DNA from 3 places in the Microbacterium sp. NC79 genome. Region 3 is predicted to be linked to each of the others. Evidence: predicted binding sites of a transcription regulator. Region 3 holds the regulator's gene; each other region holds the start of a gene.

What was found. Region 3 encodes LexA, which represses DNA repair genes until DNA is damaged. Its sites were predicted from a motif close to TCGAACANNTGTTCGA; they were not measured.
Positions count from the first base shown of each region.
Region 1: the regulator LexA is predicted to act here: its motif matches at 6,203-6,218, upstream of KTJ77_RS03010 (HNH endonuclease signature motif containing protein).
Region 2: the regulator LexA is predicted to act here: its motif matches at 2,310-2,325, upstream of KTJ77_RS08980 (HNH endonuclease signature motif containing protein).

Region 1 covers NZ_JAHQYI010000001.1:691,928-702,686, reverse strand. Annotated here, with positions in the region: gene ribD (bifunctional diaminohydroxyphosphoribosylaminopyrimidine deaminase/5-amino-6-(5-phosphoribosylamino)uracil reductase RibD) at 1-157, shown strand, start outside; gene ribA (GTP cyclohydrolase II) at 215-1,435, shown strand; gene KTJ77_RS03030 (MFS transporter) at 1,612-3,057, shown strand; gene KTJ77_RS03025 (ABC transporter permease) at 3,134-3,955, opposite strand; gene KTJ77_RS03020 (ABC transporter permease) at 3,952-4,827, opposite strand; gene KTJ77_RS03015 (ATP-binding cassette domain-containing protein) at 4,824-5,765, opposite strand; gene KTJ77_RS03010 (HNH endonuclease signature motif containing protein) at 6,229-7,638, shown strand; gene KTJ77_RS03005 (phosphoenolpyruvate carboxykinase (GTP)) at 7,991-9,874, opposite strand; gene KTJ77_RS03000 (helix-turn-helix domain-containing protein) at 9,993-10,759, shown strand, end outside.
Region 2 covers NZ_JAHQYI010000001.1:1,976,353-1,987,111, forward strand. Annotated here, with positions in the region: gene KTJ77_RS08975 (thymidylate synthase) at 1-628, opposite strand, end outside; gene KTJ77_RS08980 (HNH endonuclease signature motif containing protein) at 851-2,299, opposite strand; gene KTJ77_RS08985 (agmatinase family protein) at 2,593-3,471, shown strand; gene KTJ77_RS08990 (histidine phosphatase family protein) at 3,471-3,941, shown strand; gene hutI (imidazolonepropionase) at 3,938-5,086, opposite strand; gene hutU (urocanate hydratase) at 5,086-6,744, opposite strand; gene hutH (histidine ammonia-lyase) at 6,776-8,311, opposite strand; gene KTJ77_RS09010 (IclR family transcriptional regulator) at 8,373-9,134, shown strand; gene KTJ77_RS09015 (YbaK/EbsC family protein) at 9,284-9,757, opposite strand; gene KTJ77_RS09020 (CueP family metal-binding protein) at 9,859-10,485, opposite strand; gene KTJ77_RS09025 (LLM class F420-dependent oxidoreductase) at 10,534-10,759, opposite strand, start outside.
Region 3 covers NZ_JAHQYI010000001.1:1,758,451-1,769,209, reverse strand. Annotated here, with positions in the region: gene KTJ77_RS08000 (methylenetetrahydrofolate reductase) at 1-360, shown strand, start outside; gene metE (5-methyltetrahydropteroyltriglutamate--homocysteine S-methyltransferase) at 357-2,672, shown strand; gene lexA (transcriptional repressor LexA) at 2,836-3,531, opposite strand; gene KTJ77_RS07985 (LysM peptidoglycan-binding domain-containing protein) at 3,776-4,180, shown strand; gene KTJ77_RS07980 (histidinol-phosphate transaminase) at 4,307-5,386, shown strand; gene hisB (imidazoleglycerol-phosphate dehydratase HisB) at 5,389-5,994, shown strand; gene hisH (imidazole glycerol phosphate synthase subunit HisH) at 5,991-6,638, shown strand; gene priA (bifunctional 1-(5-phosphoribosyl)-5-((5-phosphoribosylamino)methylideneamino)imidazole-4-carboxamide isomerase/phosphoribosylanthranilate isomerase PriA) at 6,680-7,426, shown strand; gene KTJ77_RS07960 (SseB family protein) at 7,410-8,177, shown strand; gene KTJ77_RS07955 (DUF1844 domain-containing protein) at 8,230-8,637, opposite strand; gene infC (translation initiation factor IF-3) at 8,883-9,509, shown strand; gene rpmI (50S ribosomal protein L35) at 9,574-9,768, shown strand; gene rplT (50S ribosomal protein L20) at 9,801-10,187, shown strand; gene KTJ77_RS07935 (RNA methyltransferase) at 10,304-10,759, shown strand, end outside.

The DNA of each region.
Region 1 (10,759 bases), 1.1 Mb from region 3:
CCCCGCGCTCCTCGGCGGGCCCCATGTCGCGCTTGATGAGATCGGAATTGGCACGATCGCCGACATTATGCGGTTTCACCGCCCCGAGGTGACAATTCTGGGCGAGGATATTCTGATACGTGTGACCCGTGAGGCGAGTGCTGATGGTTCCGGTTAGCAATCCCGCCACCAAACCCGCATCCTTGCCCACCCTTCGCTTTAAAGGAGGCTCGCTGTGAGCCTGTCCCCCATTTCTGACGCCCTTCATGCTCTTCGTGCTGGCACGCCCGTCATTGTCATTGACGACGAGCTGCGCGAGTCTGAGGGCAGCGTCGTGTTGGCAGCTGAGACGGCTACGACCGAGACGCTTGCCAGCATGGGCCACTGGATGGGCGGTTTGATCGGTCTGCCTGTCTGCCCGCAGCATGCTGCCGTGTTGAAGCTCACCCCGACGTCGCCGTCGCTGGCTCCAGCAGCCGGAGCCGACGCTGAAATTCGTGCAGAAGCGCTGCGCGCAATTGCGGCAACCGACAGCGCTCTGGAGCACCGCCCTTGGTACCTGGTGCCGCTGATCGCGGCTGAGGGTGGCGTCACCGCTCGCGCCGGCCACACGGAAGCAACAGTTGATCTCCTCAAGCTCGCGGGGCTGACCCCGGTCGGCGCGCTGGCCGAGTTGGTGGCCCGAGACGGCCAGACCCTGCGCCCGGACGAGCTCCTCGCGCTCTCCGCCGAGCGCGACTGGCCGATCGTTTCGATCGCCGATCTTGTCGCTTACCGGCGGCAGCACGCAACCGACGGTAGCGAACCGACTCCCCGACCCCGCCGGGTATCGTTGCGGGCCGAGGCCACGGTTCCGACCAATCACGGCACCTTCCGCTTCCTCGCGTTCAAGGATCACGTGACGGGCATGGATCATCTCGCCATCGTGTCTGGCGAGCTCACCGATACCGCGCTCGTGCGTGTGCACTCGGAGTGCCTGACGGGTGAAGCGTTTGGGTCGCAAAAGTGCGAGTGTGGCCCGCAGCTCGATGCGGCACTGCAGGCGATTAATGCCTCCGGCGGCGTCGTCATTTACATGCGCGGTCATGAGGGTCGCGGTATTGGCCTGATCAACAAGCTGCGCGCGTACAGCCTGCAAGAAAAGGGTCTGGACACTCTCGACGCCAACCTCGCGCTCGGCTTGCCTGCCGACGCGCGCGACTACGGTGCGGCAGCCGCCATGCTGCAAGATTTGGGCGTACAGAACGTGCGGCTCCTCACGAACAACTCCAACAAGGTGGCTCAGCTCACTGATCTTGGTCTGACGGTCGTGGAACAGGTTCCGCTCGTCGTCGGGGTGGGGCCGAACAACCACGGATACCTCGAGACGAAGCGTGACCGCATGGGGCACATCATCGCCGACGGACGCCTCGAAGCAGCTATGGCGGCAACGCCGCCGAGCACCGACGCGGAGTAATCGCCGCTCAAGTAGGCGCTCGCGCCTGACAGGAGTAGGGTTGTTTCGTTGTCGGGCACCAATCCGACGATGAGGTGACGCAGTGTTGAGCCGCCAGGCACAATACCCCTGTGCCTGAGGTTCCCCTTCACCGCCGTGTCCGACGCCGACACGCACTTGAAATTCGAAGAGGAATCATGTCGACGACATCCACCAAACCTGCGAACTCACGCTCCCGCGTCATCACCGCGAGCTTGATCGGTACCACGATCGAGTTCTACGACTTCTATGCCTATGCGACGGCGGCCGTTCTGGTCTTCCCCGTTTTGTTCTTCCCCAGTTCCGACCCCACCGCGTCGCTTCTCGCGTCGTTCGCGGTGTTCGGCGCGGCGATGATCGCTCGCCCCATCGGCGCGGTGATCTTCGGTCACTTTGGTGACAAGTACGGGCGCAAGGCGACGCTCGTCGCTTCACTTTTAACGATGGGTGTCGCGACCTTCCTCATCGGTTGCCTGCCAACGATCAACCAGATCGGTTTCTGGGCTCCCGCGCTCCTGCTCCTGCTCCGTCTCGCGCAGGGCTTCGCGCTCGGTGGTGAGTGGTCGGGTGCGGCGCTCGTGGCGACGGAGAACGCGCCTGCCGGAAAGCGCGCATGGTACGGAACCTTCCCGCAGTTGGGTGCACCGCTCGGCTTCATCATCGCCAACGGTTTGTTCCTGTTCATCAACTTCGCCCTCCCCTCCGACGACCCCATGCAGAAGTCGCAGGCGTTTTTGGACTGGGGATGGCGCGTTCCGTTCTGGTTCAGCGCCATCATGGTCATTGTCGGCCTGTGGGTGCGTTTGAAGCTGGTCGAGTCGGATGCCTTCAAGAAGGCGGAATCGAAGGGAACCATCCGCAAGGTTCCGGTCGCTGAGGCGTTCCGCCGCTACTGGTGGCAGATGATTCTCGGTACGTTCCTGATGCTGGCGACCTACGTGCTGTTCTACCTCATGACAAACTTCACGCTGACGTTTGGAACGAAGCCTCAGACGTTGCCCGCGGGCGGCGACCCCGCAACCTTCGTTCCTGGCCAGGGCTTCGCTTACACCGACTTCGTGCTGATGCAGATCGTTGGTGTGGTGTTCTTCGGAGTCTTCACGATGATCTCCGGACCGTTGGCTGATCGCTTCGGTCGCCGCAAGACGCTGATCTGGGTGACGGCTGCCATCGTGCTGTTTGGTTTGACGTTCTCGTTCTTCCTGATGCCGCGCGAGAATCCGGCAGGTGCTGGCACGTTCTGGTTGACGCTGGCCTTCTTGATCATCGGCTTCACCCTGATGGGTCTGACGTTTGGCCCGATGGGTGCGCTGTTGCCTGAGCTGTTCCCGACCAACGTTCGCTACACCGGCTCGGCCATCGCCTACAACGTGTCATCGATTCTCGGTGCAGCGCTGGCTCCGATCATTGCCCTGGCGTTGCTCGGCACTGCGGGCGGTAACCCGTGGCTCGTCGGCGTGTACCTTTCGGTGATGGCGGTGCTCACGCTGATTGCCGCGATCCTGATGCGCGAGACGAAAGACTCCGATTTCGCAGGCGACGCCGGAGAAGAAACTGGTGGTGCCAGCGAGACTGGCGACGTTTCTTCGGCCGCTTTGCCGTAGTCGATCGTACGAATGGAGGGGCTGGTATCCGTTGGGGTACCAGCCCCTCCATTCGTATGCGTGGGCAGATTCGCCGCTAGTCGAGGAACAGTGCCCGCAACCGCTTCGTCGTAAACAGCAGCCCGACCGCGATCATCACGAGGTAGTAGACGACGTGCCAGAGCATGCCCATGTGCAGCGCTCCGGTGGTCAGCCCCCTGATGAGTTCGACACCGTGCCAGAGCGGGAAGGCCTGAATGATGCCCTGCACCCACTCGGGGTAGTTGGTGATCGGAAAGAGTGTCGCCGAGAACAGGAACATCGGCAGGAGCACCATGTTGATCCAGTCCATGTGCTGAAACGTTTTCATGTAGCTCGTGACGGCCATGCCGAGGCTTGCGAAGCCGAACGCGATGAGGAGCACCGCTGGCAACGCGAGCACGGCCGTCCATGACAGGTTGAGCCCCGCGACCTGCATGATGATGAGGAAGCCGCTGGCATAAACCAGCCCGCGAAGCATCGCGTACATGATCTCGCCCAGGGCCACGTCGAGCGGGCCGAGGGACGTAGAAAGCATGCCCTCGTAGAGCTTTCCGTAGTTGAGTTTGAAGAAGACGTTCCACGTGGAGTCGTAGATCGCGCCGTTCATGGCGCTGACGGCGAGCAGCGCTGGCGCGATGAAGGCGGCATATTCGACTTTTGTGCCGTCTGCGAGGGTGATGAGCCCGATCATGCTCCCCAACCCGATGCCCATCGATGCCAGGTAGAACACCGGCTCGAAGAATCCGGAAAGCACGACAGCCCAGCTCGATGAGCGCGCCGCGACGAGGCCCCGCTGCACGACAGCAAGCGGGTTGCCTGCCCACAGCGCCCGTACGCCGCCAGCGCGCCTTCTGGTTCCGCTTTCTGTCAGGGTCATTTCTCGAGCCTTCTCGAGAACATGCGTCGGGCCATGAGGTACCCGCCGACGGCGAGGATGACGAGGTAGGCGATGTGGATCCACATCATGCCGGTACCGATAGGTTTGCCGTACATGGCCATGCGCCCGAGCTCGGAGGCGTGCCAGAGCGGTGATATCCATCCGATCCAGGCGAGCCACCATTCCAGGTTGGTGAGTGGGTAAAACGTGCCGGAGAAGAGAAACATCGGCATGAAGATGAATCGTTGCACGAGGGCGAACTGGCCTTTGTCATCTTCAATGCTCGCGGCGTAGGCCATCAGGGGTGTGCCGAATGCCAGACCGGCGAGCACGCCGATGCCGATCGCGAGCCACCCCGTGGCGGGGGTTTCGACGCCGCCGAAGATCCACACGATGAGGTAATACGGAACCGCGGCTGCCAGCATGCGAGACGCCGGTGCGAGGGCGACGCCTGTGGCGATTTGCGCGCTGGAAATGGGCGATGCGGAGAATCCGAAGAAGTAGAGCCGCCATTTAAACCCGCTCATCACGGGGTACGTCATTTCTTCGGTGGCGACCGCGATCGTGGCGGCGGCGATGAGGGCGGGCGCGACGAACACCAGGTAGCGTACCGAGACTCCGCCGTCATCGACAGGCGTGGAGATCAGGGCCGCCAGGCCGAGCGCCAACCCGAACAGATAGAGCAGGGGTTGACCGAGGGCGCTGGCGACAATCGTCCACCCGTACGCTCGCATCGCGCGCACCATGTGTTCAAGCACGTAAAACCAGCCGAATGCACGGGGCTTGCGCGCAGCGCGGATCGCCTCGGCGCGGAGTTCGTCGAGGGTGGGGTGCTGCGCCCGCGATGTGGCGCTGGACCGGTCAGTACTCATTCGATCAGCGATCGTCCGGTGAGACGCAGGAAAACGTCTTCGAGGCTGGAACGGCGCACGAGGGACGTGAGCGGATGATGCCCGAGTTCGACGATACGATTCAGCGCACCGTCACCGTCGTTGGTGTAGATCAGGACGCGATCGGGAAGCACCTCAACGCGATCTCCAATGCCTTCGAGATGCGGCGCGATTTCGGAGTTCTTCTCAGACCCGAACCGTACTTCGAGAACCTCACGACTCGAGTAGCTGCGAATGAGCGACGCTGGTGATCCTTCCGCCATGATCGCACCCTTGTCGACCACGATGAGACGATCGCATAATTGTTCCGCTTCATCCATGTAGTGCGTTGTCAGCACCAGCGTGGTTCCGCGTTCTTTCAAACGAAACAAGCGATCCCACAGCACGTGACGAGCCTGCGGGTCGAGCCCCGTTGTCGGCTCATCGAGCAGCAGAATGCGCGGGTCGTTGATCAAGCCGCGTGCGATCGTGAGGCGCCGCTTCATGCCGCCGGAGAGGTGATCGACCTTCGCTTTTACCTTCTCTTCGAGCTGCGCGAACGCGAGGAGCTCGTCAGCCTTGCGCCGGCACTCGGCTCCGGAGAATCCGAAGTATCGCCCGTACATATAGAGGTTTTCGCGCACGTTGAGCTCGGCGTCGAGATTGTCGGATTGCGGAACCACGCCGAGTCGGGAGCGAATCTCCGGACCGTAGTCATTGGGGTCAAGGCCCAGGATGCTGAGGTCGCCGGACGTGCGGGTGGAGACGGCGCCAATCATCTTCATTGTGGTCGACTTGCCTGCTCCGTTCGGGCCGAGTAGGCCGAAGGACTCGCCCGGCGCCACGTCAAACGTGAGGTCGTCGACGGCGACGAACTCAGGCTTGCCCTTGACGGCGTAGGTCTTGCGCAGGTTCCGCGCTGAAATCACTGCTTCTGGCACGGAGAAAACTTACCAAGATGCACCGACATTGGATACGGGATGTGGGTGGGTGCCTGCTTTGGCCCGCGGGAGCTGTCGTCGTGTCATGCGTGGGTTGAGTTTGTGAATCGCTCGCCCGGCGCTGCACTTCCCCTTCACTGGCCAACGCCGTGCGCCACTCGCCGGCACTGCGTATCGCTTGCTGGCACGACGAATCCCTCGCTGACATGAGGCGCTGCTCGTTGACACCGTGCGTCACTCCTCCGCACTGTGCGTTGCCGACCGACACTGCGTGCCAACTATCGAAAATAGGAATCGCCTGCCGACGCCATGACCCGCTCCACCGATCCCGCCCGACTCTGGCCCTCGCTTACGCGATCTCTCCGCAACTTGCCAAATTCACTAGAACCTAGCTCCTATACTCAAATGCAACTTTCTTCATAAAACCCTTGCGTCATTCGAATCTGTGTTCTAAAATGGGGGTATGACCAATCCACACCTCACCCCTCTTCTCGAAGCCGTTGCGGCGCTCGAGTCGGCGTGGTGCGATGCGGAATGTGGCACCGATTTAACCCGCACGCAGTTACTGGCGGTGAATGCCGCGATGGGAACATTGCAACGAAGGTTTGACGGGCTCCGCGCGGAAGTCGCTGCAGGAATCGAGCATGAATCCCGTCCTGAGTTGGGGCCGGATGGGCTCGCGAAGCAGCAGGGTTTTCGGAACTCGGCGACGCTGATCGCGGCAACCACCGGTGGCACGACCGGCGATGCGTCAAAGCTCACCAAACTGGGTAAAGCGACCGCGCCGCGGTCGAACCTGCTCGGTGAGAAGTTGCCGCCGAAATATCCGGCAGTGCAAGACGCGCTGCAGCGGGGCACGATTGCCGCGGCCGCCGGGTCACTGATCGTCGCGATGCTTGACCGTGCCCGCCTAAACGCCAGCACCGAACAGATCGGTGAAGCCGAAGCTCTTCTGGTGGAGGGTGCTGCGGGGTTGTCGTGTGATGACGTCCGCAAACTCGTCACCCGGGCCGAAGCCTGGCTAAACCCCGACGGTGTCGAACCACGTGAAGATGAGGCCCGTGCCAGCCGGTCACTGACCATGTTTGAACGTGACGGCTCCTTGTTCGTGAACTTCCGCACCGACGTCGCGTCGGGCGCCCCGATTAAGAATGCGATCCAAGCCTGGGTCACTGCGACCTTCCAAGCCCGCAACTCCAACGCCCACGCCGCCGCCGGTCACAGTGAAACGTGCGAAGGCACCGCCACCGGGGACGCTCCCGAGGGGTGGACCATGCCGGGTGACGATCGTCGCACCGTCGCGCAACTCCAAGCCGACGCACTCACCGCGATCTGCGAGCACCTCACCGGATGCGACAACAACGAACTCCCCCTCACGGGCGCGACTGTCATTGTCCGCGTGAGCCTTGATGACCTCACCACCGGCACCGGTGTCGCGACGATCGATGGCACGGATCAGCCGATCAGCATCAGCACCTGCAGGCAAATGGCCGCGAGCGGCGGTGTCATCCCCGCAGTCCTCGGATCCGACGGTGAAATCCTCGACTGGGGTCGTGAAAAGCGACTCTTCACGAAGGCGCAACGCCTCGCCCTCGTCGAACGAGACGGCGGATGCGTCATGTGCGGGCTCCCACCCCAAATGACAAAAGCGCATCACATCCGATGGTGGCAGCGAGATACCGGGCCAACAGATCTCAGCAACGGGGTCCTGCTCTGCACGAGCTGCCATCACCGTATTCATGACAATGGCTGGAATATCCGTGTCGACGGCACGAAACGCACCTCGAAAGTGTGGATCATCCCACCCGCCACCGTCGACCCGACACAAACCCCACGCCTCGGCGGCCGCGCCCGATACGACATCGCCGCCTAACGACACGGCCACCTAACAACACGCTCCCCTTCGCCTGACTTTGGCCAGGCGATGTTCCACCGATCTCAGCCACGCGTAGCTCAGCATGTCCGCCGCATCCCGCGGCATCTCATTGCAACGCATCGCAACCGCAACGCATCACACCACCGCACCACACCGCACCACACCGCAGCACATCACATCACCGCAAAAAGATGTTCGCGTCGGTGGGCCTAACCGGAGCAAGGCGACCCACCGACGCGAATCGTTCCCGTGGCTTCGAACGGTAACCGGAGCAAGGCCCGTTCGGTGCCACGTATTTCCGTGCGAGCGCCTCATCACCGGAGCAAGGGTGAGACGCCTGCACGAGTCTTTATGCGGAGGCAGCCTCCAAGCGTGTGCGCAACGCGGTGAGCTCGTCTGTCAGCGCCGCCGGAACGCGACCCTCAAACGTCTCGTAGAACTTTTCCGTCAGATCTGCCTCGTGAGCCCACGACGCAGCGTTCACGTCAAACAGCTCAGCCAGATCCTGGTCCGAAACCTCGATACCTTCGAGATTCAGATCGGCGGTCTTCGGCAGACGGCCAATCGGGCTGTCCACAGCCTCAACCTGACCCTCAATGCGACGAATAATCCAGTCAATGACACGCGAGTTGTCACCGAAACCGGGCCACAGGAAGCGACCGTCGGTACCCTTGCGGAACCAGTTGACCTGGAAGATGCGCGGCGCACGGTCGAAGCGGAGCGATGCGCCAACCTTCAGCCAGTGGCCGAAGTAGTCAGCCATGTTGTATCCGCAGAACGGCAGCATCGCGAACGGGTCGCGACGCAACTCGCCAACAAGACCCTCAGCCGCGGCCGTGCGCTCAGACGAGATCGTCGAGCCGAGGAACACCCCGTGCGTCCAGTCTGTCGCCTCAACAACGAGCGGAACGTTCGTCGCACGACGGCCACCGAACAGAATGATGTCCAGCGGCACACCCTGCGGCGCATCCCAGTCCTCGGAAATCTGCGGGCACTGAGCAGCCGACACCGTGAAGCGGGAGTTCGGGTGCGCGGCCGGGTGGCCCATGTCAGGAGTCCATGGGTTGCCCTGCCAGTCCGTCAGCTCGCTCGGAGCCTCATCGGTAAGGCCCTCCCACCACACGTCACCGTCGGGACGAAGCGCAACGTTCGTGAAGATCGTGTTACCCCACAGCGTCTCAACGGCGGTGACGTTGGTCGACTCGCCAGTGCCAGGAGCAACTCCGAAGAAGCCGGCCTCCGGGTTGATCGCCCACAGGCGGCCGTCGTCACCAGGGCGTAGCCACGAGATGTCATCACCAAGCGTCTCCACCGTGTAGCCAGGGATCGTCGGGCGCAGCATCGCGAGGTTCGTCTTACCGCACGCCGACGGGAACGCCGCCGCAACGTGGAACTTCTTGCCTTCGCGGTTAATCACGCGAATCAGCAACATGTGCTCGGCGAGCCATCCGTTGTCGCGGCCCAGAACCGAAGCGATACGCAGGGCGAAGCACTTCTTGGCGAGAATCGCGTTGCCACCGTAACCCGACCCGAACGAGTGCACCTCAAGCGCCTCGGGGTAGTGAACGATGTACTTGTCATCGTTGTACGGCCACGCCTTGTCCTGCTGACCAGGTTCAAGCGGCGCACCGACGGAGTGAATCGTGCGTACCCATTCCTGGCCGTTGGCAATCTCACGCACAACGTCGTTGCCAACGCGGGTCATGATTTCAATCGAAACAACGGCGTACGTCGAGTCCGTAACCTGTACACCGATCTGCGAAAGCGGGCCACCAACCGGCCCCATCGAGAACGGAACCACGTACATCGTGCGACCGCGCATCGCGCCGTCAAACAGGTCGTTCATCTTGGCGCGCATCTCAACCGGGTCAGCCCAGTTATTCGTGGGGCCCGCATCTTCTTCACGCTCAGAAGCGATGAAAGTACGACCTTCAGTGCGAGCAACATCGCTCGGGTGCGAACGCGCGAGGTAAGAACCAGGACGCAGTTCCTCATTCAACTTGATGAGGCGGCCTTCGCTCACTTGCAGATCAAGCAGGTACTGGTTTTCTTCCTCGGAACCGTCAACCCAGAAAACCGCGTCGGGCTTCAGGAGCGCAGCAACCTCGTCAACCCAGGAAACCAGCTCAGCAAAAGCTTCCCCCGAATACTCGGGGCGCTGACCGAAAGAACGCGCGGGCGCCGCATGGGCTCCACGCGTCGGGCGAGCTCCGAAGGCTTCAGCAAGAGCCATAAAAAACTTCTCCTTGGGTTGCGGAATGTAACTCCTCCATCAAGAATGCGTGACTGATCGAGGTAATTTCGGCAAAATGGAGGTGAAAGAATCGTGGTTCTTTACATATACTCAAGACATGCCATCCGCCATTGAACTCGCGACCCTGGGCCACCGGATTCGACACCACCGGCTTGAAATGGGTCTCACGCTCGACGAACTCGGCGCCAAAGTCGGCGTCGCTGGATCCCAGCTCAGCCTGATCGAAAACGGCAAGCGCGAGCCCAAGCTCTCGCTCCTTCAGGCGATCGCGCAGGCAACCGAGACGGCGGTCACCGACCTCATCTCCGGCGAACCGCCGAACCGCCGCGCAGCCCTCGAGATTGAACTGGAAAAGGCACAGACATCTGCTGTCTTCCGCCAGCTCGGTATTCCGCCCGTTCGCGTATCAAAGTCGATGAGCGACGAAACCATCGAAGCCGTGTTGGGTCTGCATCAAGAGCTGCACCGCCGCGAGCGCGAAGCCATTGCCACGCCGGAAGAAGCCCGCCGCGCCAACACCGAGCAACGTCTGCGCATGCGGGAGAAGAATAACTACCTGCCCGAGATTGAGAAGCTCGCCGAGAAACAACTCAAACTCGCTGGCCACGTCTCAGGCGCGCTTAGCCACCGCTCCGTGAGCCTGATGGCCGAGCAGCTCGGCTTCGAACTCATCTACGTCTCCGACCTGCCAGAGTCAACACGATCGATCACCGACATCGAGAACGGCCGCATCTACCTGCCGCCTGCATCGATCCCCGGTGGCCACGGCTTGCGCTCAATGGCGCTGCAGGCGATGGCCCACCGCCTCCTCGGACACAAGCCACCGACCGACTACGCCGACTTCATGCGCCAGCGTCTCGAGAT
Region 2 (10,759 bases), 220 kb from region 3:
CGTCTCCACCTGTCCAGACGAATTCGCCGACATCGAGACCGACCTGCTGGGCGATCATGCGGGTCAGCAACGCGTACGAGGCGATGTTGAAAGGCACGCCGAGAAACATGTCGGCGGAGCGCTGGTACAGCTGGCAGGAGAGTTTGCCGTCAGCGACGTAGAACTGGAAGAACGCGTGGCACGGCGGCAACGCCATGTTCTTGATCTCGGCCACGTTCCAGGCGGAGACGATGATCCGGCGGGAGTCTGGGTTGGTCTTTAACTGCTCAATGACCTGAGCGATCTGGTCGATGTGCTCGCCATCGGGTGTCGGCCATGAGCGCCACTGCACGCCGTACACCGGTCCGAGTTCGCCGTTTTCGTCGGCCCACTCGTTCCAAATGCGCACGCCGTTCTCTTGTAGCCAGGAGACGTTTGATTCGCCACGCAAGAACCACAGCAGTTCAAGCGCGACCGACTTAAAGTGCACGCGCTTGGTGGTGATCAGCGGGAAGGAATCATTCGCCAGGTCAAACCGCAGCTGCCTGCCAAACACGCTTGTGGTTCCGGTGCCCGTGCGATCCGTCTTGTGGGTGCCGTTGGCCAGCACATCTCGCAGCAGATCCTCATACGGCGTCGCGATCGTCATGGCTCCCATCGTATGTGGCTCAGGGCTCCCCGGCTCCATTCGGTGGGTCATGTCGCGTAGCGGCGCGGTCTCAAACACGACGCCTGTCTGACATAGGGGCGGGGTGTACGCCGGCCCGCTCAGCCCAGCTTTGGGCGAGCTAGGCGGCGATGCCGTAACAAACAAAGCCGGGCCGGGTGGGGTGGGGTGGGGCAGATCGTCGCTCAGTTAGGCCGTCGGCCGTTAGGCGGCGATGTCGTATCGAGCGCGGCCGCCGAGGCGTGGGGTTTGTGTCGGGTCGACGGTGGCGGGTGGGATGATCCACACTTTCGACGTACGTTTGGTGCCGTCGACGTGGATGGTCCAGCCATTGTCGTGAATACGGTGATGGCAGCTCGTGCAGAGCAGGACGCCGTTGTTGAGGTCGGTTGGGCCGGTGTCTCGCTGCCACCATCGGATGTGATGCGCTTTCGTCATTTGGGGTGGCAACCCGCACATGACGCATCCGCCGTCTCGTTCGACGAGCGCGAGGCGTTGCGCCTTCGTGAAGAGTCGCTTTTCACGACCCCAATCGAGAATCTCACCATCCGACCCGAGGACAGCGGGGATAACACCACCACTCGCGGCCATTTGCCTGCAGGTGCTGATGCTGATCGGCTGGTCGGTGCCGTCGATCGTCGCGACACCAGTGCCGGCGGTGAGGTCATCAAGGCTCACGCGGACAATGACGGTCGCGCCGGTGAGGGGGAGTTCGTTGTTGTCGCATCCGGTGATGTGCTCGCAGATCGCGGTGAGCGCGTCGGCTTGCAGTTGCGCGACGGTGCGACGATCGTCACCCGGCATCGCCCATCCCTCGGGAGCGTCCCCGGCCGCGGCAGTTCCCACATCATTCGGGACGCCAGAGCCCGTGGCGGTGCCTTCGCATGTGTCACTGTGACCGGCGTTGGCGTTGGGGTTGGTGTTGCGGGCTTGGAAGGTGGCGGTGACCCAGGCTTGGATCGCGTTCTTGATCGGGGCACCTGACGCGACGTCGGTGCGGAAGTTCACGAACAGGGACCCGTCACGTTCAAACATCGTCAGTGACCGGCTGGCACGGGCCTCATCTTCGCGAGGTTCAACACCGTCGGGGTTCAACCATGCTTCGGCGCGGGTGACGAGTTTGCGGACGTCATCACACGAGAGCCCCGCAGCACCCTCCACCAGAAGAGCCTCAGCCTCAACGATCTGCTCGATACTCGCGTTCAGGCGCGCACGGTCCAGCATCGCGACGATCAGCGACCCGGCGGCCGCGGCAATCGTGCCCCGCTGTAACGCGTCTTGTACCGCCGGATACTTCGGAGGCAACTTCTCACCGAGCAGGTTCGACCGCGGCGCGGTCGCTTTACCCAGTTTTGTGAGCTTTGACGCATCGCCGGTCGTACCACCGGTTGTTGCCGCGATCAGCGTCGCCGAGTTGCGAAAACCCTGCTGCTTCGCGAGACCATCCGGCCCCAACTCAGGCCGTGACTCATGCTCAATGCCCGCGGCGACTTCTGCGCGGAGTCCGTCAAACCTTCGTTGCAATGTTCCCATCGCGGCATTCACTGCCAGTAACTGCGTGCGGTCTAAATCGGTGCCACATTCCGCATCGCACCACGCCGACTCGAGCGCCGCAACGGCTTCGAGAAGAGGGGTGAGATGTGGATTGCTCATACCCCCATTTTAGAACAGAGCTTCGAATAGTTCAAGGATTTTCAAGAATAGGAATGAAAAACTTGTGCGCGATATGCCTCCCTTTCTCATCGTGGCCGCGACTCACACCCGCTCAGCGACCACCATTCCCCATCGCGGATCAACAAAAGGAACACCCGAGACGACACCGTCCGCCGCGCATACTCACGACCCGCCCCTGCTAGTTCCGCCTGAGCCCACTCCACCCCTAGCCCCGCAGCATCCGCCACTGAATCCTCGACGTCACTGCGCAGCGGCGATAGTGTGAACGAACCATGGCTCTTTCGTTTGATCCTCTGTGGCCGCGTGCTGGCGGCTGGCCCGCTTTTGATGGTTCCGCCGATGTCGCCGTTCTCGGCGTTCCTGCGCACCTGACCTCCCTCTCCCCAACGGGAGCGCACGAGACCCCTGCGGCGATTCGCGAGGCAATTCAACGCTTCTCCCCCGCGCTAGTGACGGGCGAGCACATCGTTGATCTCAGCGAACTGATCGTTCGCGACGCGGGCGACGTGCGCGACCCTGACAGCCCCGAGGGCGAAGAGCGCACCACGGCGCACGTCTCCGAACTCGCCCGCACGTCGCGCCTGGTCGTCGCGCTCGGTGGCGACAACAGCGTCACGTACGCGGCGGCGCGTGGCGCGCACGCCACCGGACTCATCACGCTTGACGCGCACTACGACGTGCGTGATGGCGTCTCTAACGGTTCGCCCGTACGGAGGCTCGTCGAATCGGGCCTTGATCCGCACCGCATCGTGCAAATTGGTATCGCCGATTTCGCGAACTCGGTCGCGTACGCAAAGCGCGTGCGTGACCTCGGCATCACGGTGATCGGCATCGATGACGTGCGTCGCCGCGGCATCGACGATGTCGTCGCCGAGGCACTGGAAATTGCCGGCACCGGCCCCGTGCACTTCGATATTGATGTCGACGTTGCCGACCGTTCGGTCGCCCCCGGATGCCCGGCAAGTGTTCCCGGTGGCCTCGCCGCATGGGAGTTGCGCGCCCTGGTGCGCGGCATCGGACGCAGCACTACGGTGGCATCAGCCGACATCACCGAGGTCGATGCCACCGCCGATGCCGAAGATGGCCGCACCGTCCGCCTCGCGGCCCTCTGCCTACTCGAACTCATCGCCGCCGTCTCGGAGCGTGCGTGATGCAACTGACCCTGATTCGGCACGCGAAGAGCTCGTGGGACGACCCCGACCTCAGCGACTTTGACCGCCCGCTTGACCGTCGCGGTCTGCGCGACGCTCCCGTGATGGCACACCTGGTGGCCGCCCGCAAACAGCAGATCGACGTGATCCTGTCATCGACCGCCGTGCGCGCGGCAAGCACCGCCCAGTACTTTGCCGATGCGCTGGGCGCCGAGATTGAGTTCTTCGACCAGCTTTACAACGCCGACCCGCGACGCATCGCCGATCTGGTCGCCGAACGTGAAGAAGAAAACGTCGCTGTGGTGGCGCACGACCCCACACTCAGCATTCTGGCGCGGCACTTCGGTCCGCAGATTCCGCACATGCCGACATGCGCCGTCGCGTGGTTCACGTGGGGCGCAGACACATGGCGCGAGGCATTCCGCACGCCGCCGACGCGCGTGCAGTACGACATCCCGCGAGAAAACTAGCCGGTAATTACCCGCTCCACCATCGGCACTCCCGGCCGGTATGCCAGGTGGATGCGCGAGGGTGCCCGCAACACTGCGAGGTGAGCGGCGGAACCAACGGCCAGGTTGCCGACGTCGGTGCGGCCGAGCGCCGCAGCACCTCCGGCTGTTGCCGCCCACACGGCCTCGGCAGGAGACATCCCCATCTCGCGCACCGCGAGGGCGATCATCAGCGGCATCGAGGTCGTGAAGCTGGTGCCCGGGTTGCAATCGCTCGCCAACGCCACGGTCACCCCCGCATCGAGCAAGCGCCGCGCGTTCGGATACGGATGCTTCGTCGAGAACTCCACCCCAGGCAGCAGCGTCGCCACAGTGTCTGAGCCGGCGAGCAACGCCACATCGTGATCACTGAGGTAGGTGCAGTGATCAACGCTTGCCGCCCCCATCTCGACGGCCAACGCCACGCCACCGCCCTCGCCGAGCTGATTGCCATGCACGCGCGGCTTCAGCCCCGCTTCAATTCCTGCCTGCAAAACACGGCGAGACTCGTCCACGTCAAACGCACCGCGTTCGCAGAACACGTCGATCCAGGTGGCGTACGGCGCAACCGCCGACAGCATGTCACCGCACACCAGATCCACATACGCATCACGGTTGTCGGCATACTCGACCGGAACCACGTGGGCACCGAGGAAGGTGACCTCGTCAGTGACTTCTCGCGCGAGGCGCGCGAGCTTAGCCTCCGACTCAACGTCGAGGCCGTAGCCCGTCTTGATTTCCAGGGTCGTGGTTCCCTGGCTCAGACACTCGGCGACAAACCCGTGCAGTCGCGTGCGCAGTGCTTGATCCGACGCGTCGCGTGTCGCCGCGACAGTCGTGCGGATCCCGCCAGCCGCATACGGGGTTCCGGTCATTCTGGCGGCAAACTCCTCGGCCCGATCCCCACCGAAAACAAGGTGCGTGTGACTGTCAACGAACCCGGGGATGACGGCCGCACCCTCCACGTCGATCACGCGCTCCGCTGGTTCCGCGCGCCGGGCGTCACCGACCCAGGCGACGCGCCCGTTCTCGATGCGCACGGCGGCGCCATGTAGCGTGCCGCACGCGTCGCTATCGGTGGCGACGTTCGTCGTGAGCTCACCAATGCCGGTGACGAGGGTTGCCATTAGGCGTCCATCATCGGAATTGTGAGGCCCCGCTCTCGCGCGATATCGGCGGCGTGCTCATAGCCAGCATCGACGTGACGCATAACCCCGGTACCCGGGTCGTTCGTCAATACCCGCTCAATCTTCTCGGCGGCAAGCGCCGTACCGTCGGCGACGGTCACCTGGCCAGCGTGGATCGATCGGCCAATACCGACGCCACCGCCGTGGTGAATCGAGACCCACGAGGCACCGGACGCGGTGTTGAGCAGGGCGTTCAGCAGCGGCCAGTCGGCGATCGCGTCGGAACCATCCTTCATGGATTCGGTTTCGCGGTAGGGGCTGGCGACGGAACCAGAATCCAGGTGATCACGGCCAATCACGATGGGCGCGGAGAGTTCTCCTGATGCCACCATCTCGTTGAACTTAAGACCAGCCAGGTGGCGCTCCTTGTAGCCCAACCAGCAGATGCGGGCGGGCAGACCCTCAAAGTGCACCTTCTCGCCCGCCTGCTCGAGCCAACGGTGCAGCGCGGCATCGTGCGGGAAGAGCTCGGCAATGGCGCGGTCGGTCTTGCGAATGTCTTCCGGGTCGCCGGAGAGCGCCACCCAGCGGAACGGGCCACGTCCCTCTTCAAACTGGGGGCGAATGTACGCGGGCACGAAGCCGGGGAACTCGAAGGCGCGGTCGTATCCACCCAGTTGCGCTTCTGCACGGATCGAGTTGCCATAGTCGAAGACAGCGGCACCCGCGTCTTGAAACTCGACCATCGCGCGCACGTGAGCCGCCATCGCCGCGCGAGACTTTTCGGTGAACCCTTCCGGATCCCGTGTCGCTTCCGCCTTCCACTCATCGACGCTGACGCCGATCGGGAGGTAAGCGAGCGGATCGTGTGCGCTGGTCTGGTCGGTGACAATATCGATGGGGGTGCCACGGCGCAGAAGTTCGGGGAACACCTCGGCGGCGTTGCCAACGACGCCGACCGAGAGGGCCTCCCCCGCGTTCTTCGCGGCAACGACGCGTTCAACGGCAGCGTCAAGATCGGTGGTGTACTCGTCGAGGTAACCGTGGTCGACGCGGCGAGCCAAGCGGCTTTCGTCGACGTCAACGATCAGCACGGCTCCGCCGTTGAAGGTGACGGCGAGCGGCTGCGCGCCGCCCATGCCGCCAGCGCCGCCGGTCAGCGTGAGCGTACCCGCAAGGCTTTCACGCCCGAGTGAACGTGCAACAGCAGCGAAGGTTTCGTATGTGCCCTGCAGGATTCCCTGCGTGCCAATGTAGATCCATGATCCGGCGGTCATCTGGCCGTACATCGTGAGGCCGAGGTCTTCGAGACGACGGAACTCCGGCCACGTCGCCCAGTCGCCGACGAGGTTGGAGTTGGCGATGAGCACCCGAGGCGCCCAGTCGTGTGTGCGAAAGACACCCACCGGCTTGCCCGACTGCACGAGCAGCGTCTCATCGGGCGCCATCTCATCAAGCGTGCGAATGATCGCGTCATATGCCGCCCACGATCGCGCGGCCCGTCCGGTTCCGCCGTAAACGACAAGGTCTTCTGGGTGTTCGGCAACCTCGGGGTCGAGGTTGTTCATCAGCATGCGCTTGGCGGCTTCCGCTCCCCAGCTCTGTGCTGTGCGTTCGTTGCCGCGGGTCGCGCGAATGGTGCGTGGCGTCGTTGTCATGCTCACTCCTTGTTCGATGTGCGTCGTGCGCTTAGTTGTTGACACCGCGGGCAGCGGCGAGAACCTGACCCGAGAGCACCATCTCGGTGATGGCCTCCATGTCTGGCGAAAGGAAACGGTCGGGGCCGGGGCCCGCAACCTCGGTACGGATGAGCTCGCGGACGGCTCCCGTCGCGGGGCCAGGCTGCAGCGGCGCACGCAGGTCTAGTGCGCGAGAACCGGTCAGCAGCTCAATAGCCAGCACTCGGGCCAGGCCATCAATACCGCGGCGGAGCTTGCGGGCAGCGGCCCACCCCATCGACACGTGGTCTTCCTGCATCGCAGACGACGGAATCGAGTCGACGGATGCCGGAACCGCGAGACGCTTCAGCTCAGACACAATGCCTGCCGCCGCGTACTGCGCGATCATCAGGCCGGAATCCACGCCCACTTCATGAGCGAGAAACGGCGGAAGCCCGTGGCTGCGGGACTTGTCGAGCGCACGGTCGGTACGGCGCTCAGAAATCGAGGCGACATCGGCAATCGCGATCGCAAGGAAGTCGAGCACGTAAGCAACCGGGGCCCCGTGGAAGTTTCCGTTCGATTCCACCCGACCATCGAGAGTGACGACCGGGTTATCGACGACGGACGCCAGCTCGCGGTCCGCGATGAGGGCGGCGTGTGCGGCGGTGTCGCGGGCGGCGCCGTGCACCTGCGGCGAGCAACGCAGCGAGTACGCGTCCTGCACGCGGGTGTCTTCCGGGCCCTTGTGGCTCTGCACCATGGGAGAAGGATTGAGGTACGCGCGCAGGTTCGCGGCGGATTGGCCCTGACCAAGCTGCGGGCGCAGGTCCATGAGGTCTTGCGCGAACACCGCGTCGGTGCCGAGCTGCGATTCGATCGACATGGCTGCAGACAGATCAGCAACTTCGAGGAGGTTCTCCAGGTCGTGCAGCGCGAGCACGAGCATGCCCAGCATGCCGTCCGTGCCGTTGATGAGGGCGAGCCCCTCTTTCTCCCGCAGCTCAAGCGGCGCAATGCCCGCGGCATTCAGGGCTTCGGCAGCCGGAACCTGCACGCCGGCAACACGTACGTCACCTTCGCCCATCGCGGCGAGCGCGATGTGCGAGAGCGGGGCGAGGTCTCCAGAGCACCCGAGTGAACCGTACTCCCGCACGATCGGGGTGATGCCAGCGTTCAGCATGGCCGCGTACGTCTCAACGACGATGGGGCGCACACCCGTGCGGCCAGATACCAGGGTGCGCAGTCGCAACAGGTGCAGCGCCCGCACCACTTCCGTCTCGACTTCAGCCCCGGTTCCGGCGGCGTGCGAGCGGATCAGGCTGGCCTGCAACTGGGCGCGGCGGTCGGGAGAAATGAAGGTCGTGGCAAGCGCACCGAACCCGGTCGAGACACCGTAGTGCGGCACCGCATCGTCGGCGAGGGCCTCGATGCGAGCGCGCGACTCGGCGACGCCGGCGAGGGCGTCAGGGTCGATCGTGACCGGTGCGCCGTGGCGCGCGACGGCGACGACCTCCGCAGGGGTGAGAGGAAGACGGCCGACGGTCACGGTCTGGAGAGCACTCATAGTCTGATTTCACACCGAAGCTGCGCCCGGAAACAGGGGTTCATGCCACAATGTGTCTGATATGTCAGACACTCCAGCGCGCATTGTTCCGGCCGCAGATCAGACGCTGCGGATCCTCACGCTGATGTCGCGCGCCCGTGGGCCGCTGGCGGCGAGCGTGATTGCGAAGACCCTGACGATCCCCCGTTCGACCGTTTATCAGCTGCTTGACACCCTGCAGCTCAACGGATTCGTCGTACATGTGCCCGAATCACGCACGTGGGGGCTCGGAACCGCGGCGTTTGAACTCGCAGGCGGTTTCGCCAGGCAAGAGCCGTTGGCACGCCTCGGGAGGCCGCTCCTCGCGACCCTCACCGACCGCATCGGCGAGTCCACTCACGTTGCCGTGATGAGTGGCCGCGATGTCGTTTACATCGTCGAAGAGCGTGCCGCGCGCCGCCCCGCTCTCGTCACGGATGTGGGCGTGCGCTTGCCCGCGCACCTCACTGCGACTGGCCGCGCGATGCTGGCTGCGCTGCCCGCCGAGCAGGTGCGCGCGCTGTATCCGGATGCATCGGCCTTCGCCGACCGCACCGGCCGCGGGCCACGCTCACTCTCCGAGCTTCGTGCCCTGCTACGCGAAACGCGCGCCGCCGGCATCGCCACGGAAGACGGCGAAGTCACCTCTGGCATGCGCTCGGTTGCGGTGGCGGTGCGCGATCACACCGGCTGGCCGGTCGCCGCGGTCGCCGCCACATGGAGTGATCACACGTCGGCCGACGACGTCGCCATCATCGCCGCCGTCACCGACGCAGCCGCCACCCTCGCAACCCGACTGCGGTAGCTGGTTCCGCGCCTCCAGCGCCCCGGGTTGCGCGTCGCGACAGAAGGAAAAAGACGCGGGAGAAGGAAAAACTCGGCCTCGTTTCCTTCTGCCGCAAACATTTCCTTCTGCCAGAACACCGAAGGTGCGGCAAACCCAGCGCAGTGCCGTCAGTTCACGGCGAGAACGGAACCACGGGTGAGGCGCACGAGGTCATCAAACGTGAGCGGAAAAACCGTATGCGCGGTGCCGCCTGCCGCCCACAGCTCAGCGAACTGCGCGAGGGTCTCATCGATGACCGTTTCAATCGGCGCGGGGTGACCCACCGGCGCCACTCCCCCGATCACCTGACCGGTCGCCGCGACGACCTGATCTGGCTTGGCGCGCACAATGCGTTCTTTGCCCAGCCGCTCCGCAAGAAGCGCGGTGTCGACGCGGTGCGCGCCACTCGTCATGACGAGCAGCGGCTCATCGTCGGCCATGAACACCAGACTGTTCGCGATGGCGCCCACCTCGGTGCCGAGCGCCGCCGCCGCGAGCGCTGCCGTCGCAGCCGAATCAGGCAAGGTGATGATCGTTCCTGGTACACCAGCATTACGAAGGGCATCCGCAACGCGATGGCTGCGCGCGGTGAGGTCGGTCATGTCAGCCCTTCAGAAGTAATCGGCGGTGAAGTCTCGGGCCGCCAAGGCGCGGAGTTGGTGACACCACTGTAAGACATGACCGACCGGCCCTCACCCCTGGTCTAGACGATCTGTAGCGTCGTCACGCACGTTGGGTCATCGGCACCCGTCGCAATCGGCGCGGTCACCGTCTGCTCCCCCGCAACGATGGTGATGGTTCCGCTGATATCGCGCGGCAACCAGAGCCCGACAAAACCGTTGTCGTTCGTCGTGTAGGTGCCCGCGGCAATCTCCGCGCCGTCATCACCGACGATGGTGATCTCCAGGTCTTCGTTGGCGAGTTCGCCGAGGCAGGTCGTGAGGCTGTGGAAGAAGCAGTCGTGTGTCTGGGCCGCATAAGGCGCGATTGAGACGTAGAACATGTCATCAGGCAGAGACAGCGTGGTCTGGTTGTTCTCGTCGTCCATGAGCACCAGCTCATCGGGGCGCACCGATGCCATCAGGTTGGTCGGGCGCTCGGCCACCGGCATCGCTTCGAGGGTGTCGATGACCGCGGTGGCATCGAGACCGGCGAGGCCGTGTCGCTCGAGGAACACGTCGGCAGCCTCCGTCACGGGTGTCTCCTGCACGTGCGGGGCGGAACCGGTGGTTTCGTCCGGCACGTCGTTTGCGGGGGCACACGCCGCCAGCGTTGTCGCCGTCACAAACGCGACAGTAGCGGTCAGCAGAAGACGAGAGACACGACGCATGTTCTCATCCTAGAGATACCTCCCCCGGGTATTACCTGGGAGGCGGGGTTAGCTCAGTTCTCGCATCACGGTTCGCTCGAACAGCTCAACGCCGGAGCGGTCGTACGCCATTTCGGGGAAGTAGTGGATCGCGTAACCCAGGCCGTGCTGTTGGCGCTCCGCGAGGCGCTCGGCGACCTGCTCCGGGGTTCCGTAGCCCAGCGATGATTCGTAATCAGAGCGGATCTTGGCGGCACGGGCATCGCCAACGTGCGGCGTGAGCCGCGCGATCACG
Region 3 (10,759 bases):
ATTACGCAGCTGTTCTTCCACGCCGACGCCTACCTCGCCTTCGTCGAGCGTGCCCGTCAGGCCGGGGTCACGATCCCGATCTTGCCTGGCATCATGCCGATTACGAATCCCGCGCGTCTTAACCGTGTGCTCGAGCTGAGTGGCGAAGAACTGCCAAGCGAGCTCGCGATCGCCCTCGAAATTGAGCCCACAGTCGAGGGCCAGCGCGAACTCGGGATCGAGTACGCGGCGAACCTCGCCCGCGCGGTCGCTGACGGCGGCGCTCCCGGCATTCACCTTTACGCCTTTAACAACCACGACACGGTCCTCGCGGTCCTCCGCGAAGCCGACATCCTCATTCAAAAGGAGAACGTACGATGACATTCCCCGCAGGAACCATCCTCGGCTACCCGCGCATCGGGCGTCAGCGTGAGCTGAAGCGTGCCGTGGAGTCGCACTGGGCTGGCAAGACCGACGCTGCGGCACTGGAAGCAACCGCTGCCGGTCTCCGCGCGGCAACCCGTGCCCGCCTGGCAGAACTCGGCCTCGGTCAGTCTGACTCTTCGATCCCTGAGTCCTTCTCCTACTACGACCAGGTGCTTGACATCGCCGTCACGCTTGGTGCTCTGCCCGCGCGCTTCGCACACCTGCGTCAGGCTGACGGAACCTTTGGTCTCGACGCGCTGTTCACCGCGGCACGTGGAGAGGGTGAGCGTGCGCCGCTCGAAATGACCAAATGGTTCGACACCAACTACCACTATCTGGTTCCGGAAATCGACGAGAACACCGCCTTCTCGCTGTCAAGCACGCGCTTTGCCGATCAGGTCGCCGAAGCCAAGCAGGACGGTTTCACTACCCGCCCCGTGATCGTCGGGCCCGTCACGTTCTTGGCATTGGCTAAGGCTAGCGATGACGCAGCCGAGGGCTTCTCGCCGCTGTCGCGACTGCAGGACGTTCTGCCTGTCTATGTTGAGTTGCTCGCAGCGCTCACGGCAGCAGGAGCTGAGTGGGTGCAGCTGGATGAACCCGCCCTCGTGAGCGAGAGTCTGCCCTACGCCGCCGCTGAGCTGGCTGAGGCCGCTCGCGTCGCTTACGACGTGCTCGCCAGCGCCGCCAACCGCCCCCAGATTCTTGTCGCCGCCGGCTACGCGCAGCTGTCGCCTGAAGCGTGGAGCGTTCTTGCTGGTTCCGCTGTCGACGGCATCGCCATCGACCTGCGCCGTGGTTCCGTTCCCGCGCCCGTCGCTGGCCTGGAAAACAAAGTTCTTGTCGGTGGCGTGATCGACGGCCGCAATATTTGGCGTGGTGACCTCGCCGGCGCTTTTGACAAGCTCGCATCGCTCGCTGAACTCGGTGCCGCGCAGGTTGCTGCTGGCACGACGACCTCGTTGCAGCACGTGCCGCACGACGTCGCTGACGAAACCCAGCTCGAGGCGCGTCTCGTTTCCTGGCTCGCATTCGCTGACCAGAAGGTTGGCCAGATCGTGACGCTCGCACAGGGCCTCACCGAGGGGCGGGAAGCGATCGCTGAGGAGCTTGATGCTGCGACTGCGGCTCTTGCGGACCGTGCGTCGGCTCCTGGCGTTCGCGTTGACGCTGTCCGTGCACGCACAGGTGCGCTGCAGGCTGACGACTTCGTGCGTGGCAACGAGGAGGAGCGCGTCGCCGCTCAGGACGCTGCCCTTGACCTGCCGCTCCTGCCGACAACGACCATTGGTTCCTTCCCGCAGACCGGAGAGATCCGTAAGGCGCGCGCCGCTCACGCGCGTGGCGAGATCGATGACGCCGCATACGATGAGTTCCTCAAGGCTGAAATTGGTCGGGTCATCGACCTGCAGCACGATCTAGATATCGATGTCCTGGTGCACGGCGAGGCCGAGCGCAACGACATGGTGCAGTACTTCGCCGAGTTGCTGGACGGTTTTGCCGTCACCCAGAACGGGTGGGTGCAGTCCTACGGTTCGCGTGCGACGCGTCCTTCGCTACTGTGGGGCGACGTTTCACGCCCCGCGCCGATGACCGTGCGGTGGGCGGAGTTTGCGCAGTCACTCAGCGACAAGCACGTCAAGGGCATGCTGACCGGCCCTGTGACGATCCTGGCCTGGTCGTTCGTGCGCGATGACCAGCCGCTCGCTGAGACGGCGAACCAGGTTGGTCTGGCTCTCCGCGATGAAATCGGTGACCTCGAGCAGGCGGGCATCGCCATCATTCAGGTTGATGAGCCCGCCCTGCGCGAACTGCTGCCGCTCAAGGTTGCCGACCAGCCGGCGTATCTTGAGTGGTCGGTCGGATCATTCCGGCTGGCAACCGCCGGTGTTGCGGACGCCACTCAGATCCACACTCACCTGTGCTATTCGGAGTTCGGCGTTGTGATCGATGCGATCACGGCGCTTGATGCCGACGTCACGTCGATCGAGGCTGCGCGTAGCCGTGGCGACGTGATTGACGATATTCGTGACGCGGGCTTCCCGCACGGCGTTGGCCCCGGCGTATGGGACATCCACTCGCCGCGTGTGCCTTCTGTTGATGAGCAAGAGTCGATCCTGCAGCGTGCCGCTGACGCCCTGCCGCACAAGCTCATCTGGGCGAACCCGGATTGTGGCCTGAAGACCCGCGGCTACGACGAGACCGTTGAATCACTGCGCAACCTGGTGGTAGCGACCAAGAACGTGCGCGAGAAGATCGGCGCGTAACGCGCGACAGCTCACAGCCCGCCCTACTCAATCGAGTGGGGCGGGCTTTCGCTTTGTGTGGCGCTGATGCCGGAACCGTGGCGCGACGATCAGCGCAAACAGCAAGAGGACTTTCGCTTGCCGACGGATCGGCTCGCGAAAGTCCTCAGGAGGATGCTGCAGATTACACGGCGCGCAGCACCGCAACAATCTTGCCGAGAATCGTGGCCTGGTCGCCAAGGATGGGCTCAAAAGCACTGTTGCGGGGGAGTAGCCAGGTGTGGCCGTCACGACGACGCAAAACCTTCACGGTGGCCTCATCGTTCAGCATGGCCGCCACGATGTCGCCGTTTTCCGCGTCGCTCTGCACGCGCACGACAACCCAGTCGCCATCGCAGATCGCGGCATCGATCATCGACTCACCGTTCACCTTCAGCATGAACAGTTCGCCCTTGCCAACAAGCTGGCGGGGGAGTGGGAAGATCTCTTCGACCTGTTGCTCCGCCGTGATCGGAACGCCTGCTGCAATCTGACCGACGAGCGGAACCAGTGCGGCATCGCCGACGGACGGTGCGGCATCGGCCGGGTTCTCGGCGGCGATGCCAGGAAGATCGATCAGCACCTCCATCGCGCGAGTCTTACCGGGATCGCGACGCAGGTATCCGCTCAGTTCGAGCTGACCCAGTTGGTGAGTAACGCTACTCAGCGACTTGAGGTTTACCGCGTCGCCAATTTCGCGCATGCTCGGCGGATAGCCGTGACGCGCGATGGAACGTTGGATCACTTCGAGGATCGCCATTTGTTTGTCGCTGAGGTTCTTGCGGCGACGTGTACGTGGGGCCTCATTGCCCGGACCACTCGCAGTCTCTTCCGCGCTCATTGCGTTCTCCTTTTGCCACCCAGCGACCAATGTCGGAGGTTGATGATGTGCTTTCGCTATCGAAACCGTATCCGACTTTTCGGATAAACAAAGACTTTTGTTCGAGTGTGTTGAAAGATTTTTTTCGAAGTCGTTCGAAAAACAGGTTGACATGTTCGAACATAGAACATAGATTCGGAACGTAGCTTCGCTTCCGGCCCTCCCGGCCGAGGGTTGGAAGCGAAGCGCACCACAAGGAGGAATCATGAGCACCATCAGCATCAACGCCACCGCTCGTCCGGCTCGCGTCGTTTCGGGGCCCGGTGTGGTTGCTGTGGCTGGTCATTCTGCGGTCGCCACGCGCCTTCGGATGACCGATCGCGGCCGCCGCGTACTCGCAGCCGTCGTTGCTCTTCCCGTCGTGGCTGCTATCGCCTTCGCCGTACTGAGTGGTGGTTCTGCGCAGGCTTCCCTCGATGAGGGCGTGCAGGCAACATTCGAAACGATCAACGTGATGCCAGGCGACTCGCTGTGGTCGATCGCGAGCGATGTAGCACCGCACGCAGACCCCCGCGATGTTATCGATGGCATGATCTCACTGAACGCGCTGCCCTCTTCAGCGATCACGCCAGGCCAGACGCTGGCCATTCCCGCTGAATTCACGAAGTAACACCGCCGCGATCATGCACGCGCTCAAGCGCGCCGCGCTGAGGATCAGGCCAGCCGTATCGAGACCCTGCGTAATGTTCGACCGCCCGGTTTCCGCGGCCGCCTACCGCAGACCTACCATGGAGTAGTGACGATCTCCTTCAGTGATCTGCCCATCCGCGACGAGTTTCGCGGGATGACTCCGTACGGCGCCCCACAGGCGCCGCTTCCGGTCGCACTGAACGTTAACGAGAACACGCATCCCATTCCGGATTCGGTGACGAGTGACATTGTTGAGTCCCTCTCGTTCGCGGTGCGCGACCTCAACCGGTATCCAGACCGCGAGTTCACGCTGCTGCGCGAGGCGTTTGCTCACTACCTCGGTCACGGGTTGACAGCCGACCAGATATGGGCGGCGAACGGCTCAAACGAGGTGCTACAACACATTCTGCAGGCGTTTGCGGGCCCCGGGCGCACGGTGATGGGTTTCGGGCCGACATACTCCATGTACCCGCTGCTGACCCGCGCGACCGGCGCGACATGGTTCGCAGGCGAACGCGGCGCCGACTACTCGCTGGCTGCGGCTTCCGCTGTCGCACAAGTGCAGGAAGTGAAGCCGGATGTGGTGCTGCTGTGTGCGCCGAACAACCCCACAGGAACGCCGCTGACACTTGATGTCATCGAAGCCGTATACGACGCAACTGACGGCATCGTCGTCGTCGATGAGGCCTACTTTGAGTTCGCCCCGCACGATGCCCCGAGCGCTCTCACGCTCCTGGAATCTCGCCCCCGTCTGGTGGTCTCACGCACCATGAGTAAGGCCTTCGCCTTTGCTGGTGCTCGCGTCGGATACCTTGCAGCTGACCCCGCCTTCATTGACGCGCTCCGGCTCGTCCGGTTGCCCTATCACCTCAGCGCGTTGACGCAGGTCGCGGCGCTGGCTGCCCTGCGTCACGCCGACACGATGCTGGCGACCGTTGACGACATTGTGGAACAGCGTGACCGCATCTCCGCGACCCTCGCAGCACTTGGCTATCGCCCCTACGAATCATGGACAAACTTCGTGCTGTTCGGTGGGGTAGCTGACCCGCAGGCAACCTTTCAAGCCCTGTTCGAACGCGGCATTCTGATCCGCGACGTCGGTATCCCCGGACACATGCGTGTGTCAGCCGGAACCGAAGAAGAAACCACCGCGTTCCTTGACGCCCTCGCCTCGCTAGGATTCTGAGTATGACCGCCCCCCGTATTGCTTCCCGCCGCCGTTCCACGAGCGAATCCACGATTGAGCTCGAACTGAACCTCGACGGCACCGGTCAGAGCTCCATCGACACGAGCGTGCCGTTCTTCGATCACATGCTGACCGCCTTCGCCAAGCACTCGCTGACTGACCTCACCGTGAAGGCCACAGGCGACACCCACATCGATGCGCACCACACGGTGGAAGACACCGCCATTGTGCTCGGCCAGGCGATTCGCGAAGCGCTAGGCGACAAGGCCGGAATCTCCCGCTACGGCGACGCCCTGGTTCCGCTCGACGAGGCCCTCGCTCAGGCCGTTGTCGACATCTCAGGACGCCCCTTCCTTGTGCACACCGGTGAGCCCGAAGGCTTCGAGTTCCACCTGATCGGCGGACACTTCACTGGCTCCCTCGTCCGCCACGTTTTCGAGGCCATCACCCTCAACGCAGGCCTGACCGTTCACGTCAACGTGAAGGGCGGTCGCGACCCGCACCACATCGCCGAAGCTGAGTTCAAGGCGTTTGCCCGGGCCTTCCGTCAGGCAAAGTCGATTGACCCGCTTGTCTCGGGCATCCCGAGCACGAAGGGTGCGCTGTGACCCGTCCGGTTGTTGCGGTGCTCGACTACGGGTCGGGCAACGTGCACTCCGCCGTTAAGGCACTGGATGCCGCCGGTGCCGACGCCCGCTTGACGAAAGACAAGAAGCTCGTCATGGAGGCACACGGTCTCGTCGTGCCTGGTGTCGGTGCATTTGCTGCCGTGATGGACGCGCTGCGCGCCGAACGCTCAGAAGAGCTGATCGACCGCCGCCTCGCCGGCGGACGCCACGTGCTCGGTATTTGTGTGGGCATGCAGGTCATGTTCGAACGAGGTGTCGAACGCGGTGTTGGCGCTGAGGGCCTTGGCGAGTGGCCAGGTGTCGTCCGCGAGATCGAAGCCCCTGTCCTGCCGCACATGGGCTGGAACACGGTGGAGGTGGGGGAGGGCAGCGCACTCTTCCGCGGCATTGAGAACGAGCGGTTCTACTTCGTGCATTCCAACGCCGCGCAGGAGTGGACCCTCGACGTCATTCCGCCGTTCCCACAGCCCAAGGTCACCTGGGCAACACACCACTCACGATTTATTGCTGCGGTTGAGAACGGGCCGCTGTCGGCGACCCAGTTCCACCCGGAAAAGTCCGGCGAAGCCGGGATCACACTCCTGAAGAATTGGATCGGCACGCTGGGCGGGGCTACGCTCTAACATCTGTGCCGTTTGCACGAAGGTTGCTTGCTAGAGGACTTATGAACGACTTCACGAACACTCCCGCGTTGGCTCTGTTGCCAGCTGTTGACGTTGCAGGAGGAAAGGCCGTGCGCCTGACCCAGGGCGAGGCAGGCTCGGAAACCAACTACGGTGACCCGGTTGACGCTGCCGCCCAGTGGCAAGAGCAGGGCGCCGAATGGCTCCACCTCGTTGACCTTGACGCTGCTTTCGGCCGCGGTGCGAACACCGCAGTGATCCGTCGCGTCATCAAGCAGGTACGCGGCCTGAACGTCGAGCTCTCCGGTGGCATCCGCGACGACGCGTCGCTGGAAGCAGCGCTCGAGACGGGTGTCACCCGCATCAACCTCGGCACCGCAGCGCTTGAAAACCCAGAATGGGCGGCAAACGTTATTGGCCGTTACGGCGAAGCAATCGCTGTCGGCCTTGACGTGCGCGGAACCACGCTGGCGGCTCGCGGATGGACGCAAGAGGCAGGCGACATTTGGGAAGTGCTCGCGCGCCTGGAAGACGCCGGATGCTCGCGCTACGTGGTCACCGACGTCACGAAGGACGGCACCCTCCGCGGACCCAACCTCGAGCTGCTTCGCGAAGTCTGCTCGCGCACGGTCAAGCCCGTTGTCGCCTCTGGTGGTATTTCGTCGCTTGATGACATTGCAGAACTGCGTGATTTGGTTCCGCTCGGCGTTGAAGGCGCGATCATCGGCAAGGCGTTGTACTCCGGTGCATTCACGCTGGCAGAGGCTCTGGATGTCGCAGGAGACTAACACTGCCGATTCGGCTGGCGTGCCCTGGGAAGGCAGGCGATTCGAACCCAACCCTGCTGCCGGCGATGACGGCTCAGCCGATCCCGCACTGCTCGCCGCTCTCACAAACTTTCGCAATGGTTCCGGCGACCAGATCGCCATTGTGGAGGCATTGCGCACCGCGCGCGTGCTCATCCCGCTGATCGCGGAGAAGGGCGACGAAGGCGTTGGGCCGACGGGCCTCACCGTCGACAAGACGCAGGAGCTGTCGATTGTGACGGTAGCCGCTCCTGACGGGCGCACCGTGTTGCCGATCTTTACGAGCGTGGATTCGATGCGCACGTGGGATCCGCTCGCTCGACCCATTCCCGTGGCCGGTGTGCGTGCCGCGCTCTCGGCCGCATCAGACCAGACCGATCTCTTGGTTGTCGACCCGACCGCAGAGACCGAGTACATTGTGCGTCGGCCCGCGGTGTGGGCCCTTGCGCAAGATGAGGCGTGGGTGCCGAGTCACGAATCACCAGAAGTGTTTCAGGCGCTGCAAGAATCCGTCGGCACGGAACTGGCCGTCATCGACCTCACGGTGGCCTCAGGCGATCCTGACGCCCGGCTTCGCGGCCCGGAGCTAATCGTGACGCTGCAGCTCGTCGATGGGCTCGATCAGTCGCAGCTCGATGCCGTTTTGCAACGTCTCGCACAGCGCTGGGCTGCCGATAACCGCATTGCCGTGCTCGTTGACTCTCTGTCGGTCAAGCTGAGTCGCGCCAATTAACGCAAAGCGGGCGCCGATGCTGTGCATCAACGCCCGCTCAGGACAACAGGTCTTAGTTGACCGGACCTGTCCACTTCTCGCCCGGCCCCTTACCGATGGGGTCGGGGATGGCCGACGCCTCACGGAACGCGAGCTGCACGGAGCGCAGTCCATCACGCAGCGAACGTGCGTGCATGTCGCTGACGGCGGGCGCGCCTGCAGTGATGAGCCCAGCAAGCGCATCGATCAGCTTGCGAGCCTCATCGAGGTCGATCTGCTGTGCGGCGTTGGGGTCGTCTGCAAGGCCGAGCTTGACTGCCGCAGCGCTAAGCAGGTGAACCGCTGCGGTCGTAATGACCTCGACCGCGGGAACATCGGCAATATCGCGCGCAGCCTCAGACGCTGCCTGGTCTGCTTTTTCCCACTGAGCCAGGCGCTCAGGGTCGTGTTCGTGGCTGTTTTCGGCCGGAATCGTGTTCACGTCTAACTCTCTGCTAAACTAATGCGGGCTCTGGGGCTTATGCCTCAGTACGAAAGTGGATCACATCCCACCCGCGCTTGCCGTTCTAGGCTACCGGGTCTGCGCTCCGCCTCCGAATCTGTCGGAGGTAGTTAGGGTGCAAAGCCGGCGTCTCACGTCGTGCGGGTGGAGTGATCATACCTTCGCCCGCGACACGAACCCTCGTATCGCGGTGGCTATGAACCACACATCCAGAGGAGTTCCGCATCAGCGATCCCCGCACCAACGAGCGCATTCGCGTTCCGGAGGTTCGACTCGTCGGCCCCGGTGGCGAACAGATTGGCGTTGTCGCCATTCAGGTCGCGCTTCGCCTCGCACAGGAAGCAGACCTCGACCTTGTTGAGGTTGCTCCTAACTCGAAGCCTCCCGTCGTCAAGATCATGGACTACGGGAAGTTCAAGTACGAAGCTGCTCAGAAGGCTAAGGAAGCTCGCCGCAACCAGGCGAACACCGTCCTCAAGGAGGTGCGTTTCCGCCTGAAGATCGATGCACACGACTACGAGACCAAGCGCAAGCGCGCTGAGGGCTTCCTCAAGACTGGCGACAAGGTCAAGGCAATGATCTTGTTCCGCGGTCGTGAGCAGTCGCGTCCCGATCAGGGCGTTCGCCTGCTGAAGAAGTTCGCAGAAGACGTCGCAGAGTTCGGAACCGTCGAGTCGAATCCGACGATCGACGGCCGCAACATGGTGATGGTGATCGGACCGCACAAGAACAAGTCTGAGACGAAGGCTGAGCAGAACGCTGTTCGTGCCGCGTCGAAGCAGGCCGCTCGTGACGCGCGTACGGACAAGGCGCCGAGCGCAGCCGAGTCCTCCTCGGATTCCGCCGAATAGGCACATAAGCCTCGCCCCCGGGCGAACCCAGACGCCCCTAGGGCGAAACACTAAGGAAGAGAAGATGCCGAAGCAGAAGACCCACTCGGGCAGCAAGAAGCGCTTCAAGGTCACCGGTAGCGGCAAGATCATGAAGCAGCAGGCAGGTATGCGCCACAACCTTGAGGTCAAGGCCAGCAAGCGTAAGCGTCGCCTGAACGCCGACCAGGTTGTATCTGGTGCGGACTTCAAGGTCATCAAGAAGCTCCTCGGCCGCTAATAGCGCCCGTTTGAAGATTAGGAACACCAGAAATGGCACGTGTAAAGCGGGCGGTTAACGCCCACAAGAAGCGCCGCGTTATTCTCGAGCGCGCATCCGGCTACCGCGGACAGCGTTCGCGTCTGTACCGTAAGGCGAAAGAGCAGGTCACCCACTCGCTCGTCTACGCATACCGCGACCGTCGTAAGAACAAGGGCAACTTCCGCCGCCTGTGGATCCAGCGCATCAACGCTGCCACCCGCGCAAACGGCATGACGTACAACCGTTTCATCCAGGGCCTCGGCCTTGCTGGCATCCAGGTTGACCGTCGTATGCTCGCTGACCTCGCTGTCAACGACGCTGCCACGTTCACGAAGCTCGTTGCTGCTGCCAAGGCTGCTCTGCCTGCAGACGTCAACGCACCGAAGTCGGCTGCATAAGCTTTTCGCTTCCCAAGGGCGTCCTCTGACGAAGAGGGCGCCCTTGGTGCATTTCTGGGGACAGAATTCACGTGCCGCTCGCTCATGCGGTCAACGCGCAACCATAGACTGAAGACGTGCTCGAGAACCCACGGTCCCCGCGCGTGCGCGCTGTTTCCAAGTTGACGAAGCGCAGTGCGCGCAATGAGTCAGGTCTGTTCCTGTTGGAAGGGCCACAGGCAGTGCGTGAGGCGCTGCAGTTTCGCTCCGACAGTATCGTCGATCTGTATGCCACGCCGGCCGCGTGGGAGCGGCACGCTGACCTCCGCGAAGGTGCTGACCGAAACCGCATTTCGGTCACGCTTGCGAGTGAGGCTGTGCTTGACGCGATGGCAGACACCGTGACACCGCAGGGCGTGATCGCCGTTGCTAAGCAGTGGCCTGCGACCCTTGACGAGGTGTTCGCTGCCCGTCCCGTGCTCCTCGCTGTGTGTGAGCAGGTGCGTGACCCTGGAAACCTGGGAACCATTATTCGTGCGGCTGATGCAGCGGGTGCAGACGGTGTGATCTTGACGGGCAAGACCGTTGATCCC